Regions from separate parts of the Massilia sp. FBCC-B171 genome, predicted to be linked through region 1. Evidence: predicted binding sites of a transcription regulator. Region 1 holds the regulator's gene; the other holds the start of a gene.
The links. Region 1 encodes LexA, which represses DNA repair genes until DNA is damaged. Its sites were predicted from a motif close to ACTGTATNNNNATACAGT; they were not measured.

Region 1 (2,198 bases):
AGCGCCTGATGTAAAGCCGTGCAACCCCGGTTGAGCAGGGTGGGGCTGCGCGGTATGATGAGCCTTTACCCGGAAGCGTCTGTCACATGAAGAAACTGTTGCTGTGCCTGGCATTGAGCCTGTGCATCCCGGCCTACGCCGATGAGCTGGCCGACGCGAACGCCCTGTTCGCAAAAAAATCCTACCCGGAAGCGCTGCGCCTGTATACCAAGCTCGGCAATGCAGGCAATGTCGAAGCGCAGCAGCACCTGGGCGAAATGTACTGGTATGGCGAAGCCGGTGCCGTCGACGAGGCCAAAGCGGAGAGCTGGTTCCGCAAGGCCGCGGCCAAAGGCAATGCGGTGGCAATCGCCTCGCTCGACCTCATGAAGCAACGCCTTGCACGCCAGGCCGAGATCACGCAATGGGTCGAGCGTTACCAGGGCGAGGATCTCAAGAGCGGCAAGTTCAGCTGCGCCGCGCCGCGCATTCCCGCCATTTCGAAGCAGAGCGACGAGATCGATCGCGTGAATGCCAACATTTCCAAGTGGCAGAGCTGCTACAACGCCTATGTGGCGAACCTGAACGCTGCGTTCCCCCTGACCAAGCGCATTCCGCCTGACATCGCCAAGCTGATGAACCAGGTCGAAACGACGCGCGTCAACGAGCGCCTGCGCCTGGTGCAGGAAAACCTGGCCGAGGAAGCGCGCGTCAGCTCCAAGCTGGTGCTGGCGGACCTGGATGCCTGGCGCGCGGCGACCGAGGCCTATGTCAAGGAGCACAACGCCATCGTCGGCACAGCACCGTCTGCCGAGCGTGCGCGCGACATCGAGGCGCGCAAGAGCAACTACAGTCAGGGCGGCAAATAAGCAGCCGCAAGACGAAAAAAAAGTCGCGCGAGCGACTTTTTTTTACGTCCGGCTTTCTTAATGCCAGCTGCGCATCAGGCCAACGGCCAGGCCTTCGAGCGCGAACTCGTCGCCCGGTTCGACCCGGATCACCTTGAAGTCCGGATTTTCCGGCAGCAGTTCGATCGTCTCGCCGGTCTTGCGGTAGCGCTTGACGGTGACGTCGTCGCCGATGCGGGCCACGACGATCTGGCCGTTCTTGGCGCTGTCGATCTTTTTGACGGCGAGGAAATCGCCATCCATGATGCCGGCGTCGCGCATCGACCAGCCGCGCACCTTCAGCAGGAAATCGGGACGGGCGCCGAACATGGCCGGGTCGACGTTATAGGTGGCTTCGACGTGTTCCTGCGCCAGGATGGGCGAGCCCGCTGCGACGCGGCCGACCAGCGGCAGCGACATGAGCAGGGCGGCCGGCACGTGCGGCACATCCGGCACGGGATCGCGCAGCGAGGCGCCGATCAGGCGGATGCCGCGCGAGGTGCCGGAAACGATTTCGATCGCCCCTTTGCGCGCCAGCGCCTGCAGGTGCTCCTCGGCGGCATTGGCCGACTTGAAGCCCAACTCCCTGGCGATTTCGGCGCGGGTCGGCGGGAAGCCGGTATTGTCGATCGCTTCCCGAATGAGGTTCAGGATCTGTTCTTGCCTTGCGGTGAGCTTGAGCATGGTGATACGGGCACGGTTGTATGAGTAGACTGTATTTTTGTACAGTATTTCGGGGAATGCAAGGGAAATCCGCGATTTTTAACATTTCCTTGTCGGCAAGGTGTCGCAGCGCAGCGACGCGGGGTCCTTCGGCGCTGGTGATTGCGCTGACGGGCCAGGCGCGCTATAATTGCCGGCTTTCCCTTCCCACACTCGTCTTGACGCCGAGGTGGGCATTTGTTTAAACGTCCTCAAGGAGTGTTGCATGCGTCATTATGAAATCGTTTTTATCGTCCACCCGGACCAAAGCGAGCAAGTCCCGGCGATGATCGAGCGTTACAAAGCCAGCGTCACCGCACGCGGCGGTAACATCCATCGCGTCGAAGACTGGGGCCGTCGTCAGATGGCTTACCAGATCCAGAAGCTGCCGAAGGCACACTACATCTGCATGAACATCGAGTGCGACAACGAGACCCTGGTCGAGCTGGAAACCGCATTCAAGTTCAATGATGCCGTGCTGCGTCATCTGACCGTGAAGATGAAGAAAGCTGAAACGACCCCATCGCCAATGATGAAGTCGGTCCAGCGCGAAGACGCAGCCAAGAGCCACCGCGCAGAAGCCCCAGCCCCATCGGCTCCTGCTGCTGCTCCGGCCCCAGCTGCTGCCTA
Region 2 (2,198 bases), 1.2 Mb from region 1:
TGCACGCATGGTACTAGGAACCACCGGATGGAGCCGACCAGGGTCAGCCCCGGCCGATTACTCCGACACGGCTTTCAGCTTCGGCGCCTTGTCTTCCGCATCGCCACCGAGCGGTGGCGGCAGTTCCCGCACGCCCAGCGCCGCACGCACCTTGTTCTCGATTTCACGCGCCAGCGCTGGGCGATCCCTCAGGAACTGGCGTGCGTTGTCCTTGCCCTGGCCGATACGTTCGCCGTTATAGCTGTACCAGGAGCCGGACTTCTCCACGATCTTGTTGTCGGCGCCAAGATCGAGGATTTCGCCTTCGCGGGACGTGCCTTCTCCATAAAGAATGTCGAAGTGCGCTTCGCGGAACGGCGGCGCGATTTTGTTTTTGACGACCTTGACCTTGGTTTCGTTACCGATCACCTCGTCACCCGACTTGATCGAACCGGTACGGCGGATGTCCAGGCGCACGGAGGCGTAGAACTTCAGCGCGTTACCGCCGGTCGTGGTTTCCGGGCTACCGAACATCACGCCGATCTTCATGCGGATCTGGTTGATGAAGATGACCAGGGTGTTGGTACGGTTGATCGAGGCGGTCAGCTTGCGCAGTGCCTGCGACATCAGACGTGCCTGGAGACCTGGCAGCGAATCGCCCATGTCGCCTTCGATCTCGGCGCGTGGCGTCAGTGCCGCCACCGAGTCGATGACCACGAGGTCGACCGAACCCGAACGCACCAGGGCGTCGGTGATTTCGAGCGCCTGCTCGCCGGTGTCAGGCTGGGAGATCAGCAGCTCGTCGAGCTTGATGCCCAGCTTTTGCGCGTAACCCACGTCCAGCGCGTGCTCCGCGTCGATGAAGGCGCAGGTGCCGCCCAGCTTTTGCATTTGTGCGATGGTCTGCAGCGTCAGCGTGGTTTTACCCGACGATTCCGGACCGTAGATTTCCACGATACGGCCGCGCGGCAAGCCGCCGACGCCGAGGGCGATGTCCAGGCCCAGCGAGCCGGTCGAGACGGTCTGCACCTCTTCGACAGGGGTGTTCGCGTCCATGCGCATGACCGAACCCTTGCCGAACTGCTTTTCGATTTGCGCGAGGGCGGCGGCCAGCGCTTTGCTTTTTTCAGCAGCGTTGTGTACTACTTTCTTGTCGTCCATAATTTTCTCTCAGTCTTGGAGGTACCAAGGTGTGGGCACCCTCACGCTTTGCAAGGGTACTACTGTATATAAATCCAGTGGTTTTGGCAAGCGCGTTTTTGCCCCAACCGTTGAAGAAGCTCGCATTGTTGCGCCAAATCAAACACAATGAGGACGGCCGGGAGGTCTAATTGATAACAGGGTGATCTTATGCGAATTTTGCTTGCTGAAGATGATAGCGTACTGGCGGATGGGCTGACACGCTCCTTGCGCCAGTCCGGCTATGCGATCGATGACGTACGCAACGGACAGGACGCCGACACGGCCCTCTCCACCCAGGAATTCGACCTCCTCATTCTCGACCTCGGGCTGCCCAAGATGTCGGGCCTGGAAGTGCTGCGCCGCCTGCGCGCGCGCTCCTCGCTGCTGCCGGTGCTCATTCTCACCGCGGCCGATTCGGTCGAGCAGCGCGTCGAGGGGCTCGACCTGGGCGCCGACGACTACATGGCCAAGCCCTTCGCCCTGTCCGAGCTCGAGGCGCGGGTGCGCGCCCTCACCCGGCGCGGGGCCGGCGGCGGCCCCACCGTGATCCGCCACGGCCCGCTGGTCTACGACCAGGTCGGGCGCAGCGCCTACATCAACGAACAGATGCTCGACCTCTCCGCGCGCGAACTGGGACTGCTCGAAATCCTGCTGGCCCGTACCGGGCGCCTGGTGTCGAAGGAGCAATTGGTCGACCATTTGTGCGAATGGGGCGAAGAGGTGTCGAACAACGCCATCGAGGTCTACGTGCACCGACTGCGCAAGAAGATCGAAGTCGGCGGGGTGCGCATCGCCACCGTGCGCGGGCTCGGCTATTGCCTGGAAAAATATTCCGACGCCGCGCGCGCCGGCAGCGAGCAGAGCGCCGAGCACAAGTGAAGCAGCAGGAGAAGGAAGACGAGCAGGATCACGAGCAGGATCGCGCCAGCGCCCTGGACGCGCTCGAGCCCGAGCCGCTCTACGTCCCGCCCAACCCCGAGCCGGAAGAAAACATCCAGCATTCGCTGTTCGGCGAAATCCTCGACTGGATGCTGGCG

Region 2: the regulator LexA is predicted to act here: its motif matches at 1,202-1,219, upstream of recA (recombinase RecA).

The regions. Positions count from the first base shown of each region.
Region 1 covers NZ_CP101443.1:1,681,929-1,684,126, forward strand. The annotation lists gene NMB41_RS07575 (cystathionine gamma-synthase family protein) at 1-9, shown strand, start outside; gene NMB41_RS07580 (tetratricopeptide repeat protein) at 87-848, shown strand; gene lexA (transcriptional repressor LexA) at 906-1,550, opposite strand; gene rpsF (30S ribosomal protein S6) at 1,795-2,198, shown strand, end outside.
Region 2 covers NZ_CP101443.1:459,216-461,413, reverse strand. The annotation lists gene recX (recombination regulator RecX) at 1-9, opposite strand, end outside; gene recA (recombinase RecA) at 58-1,140, opposite strand; gene NMB41_RS02135 (response regulator transcription factor) at 1,330-2,040, shown strand; gene NMB41_RS02130 (sensor histidine kinase) at 2,037-2,198, shown strand, end outside.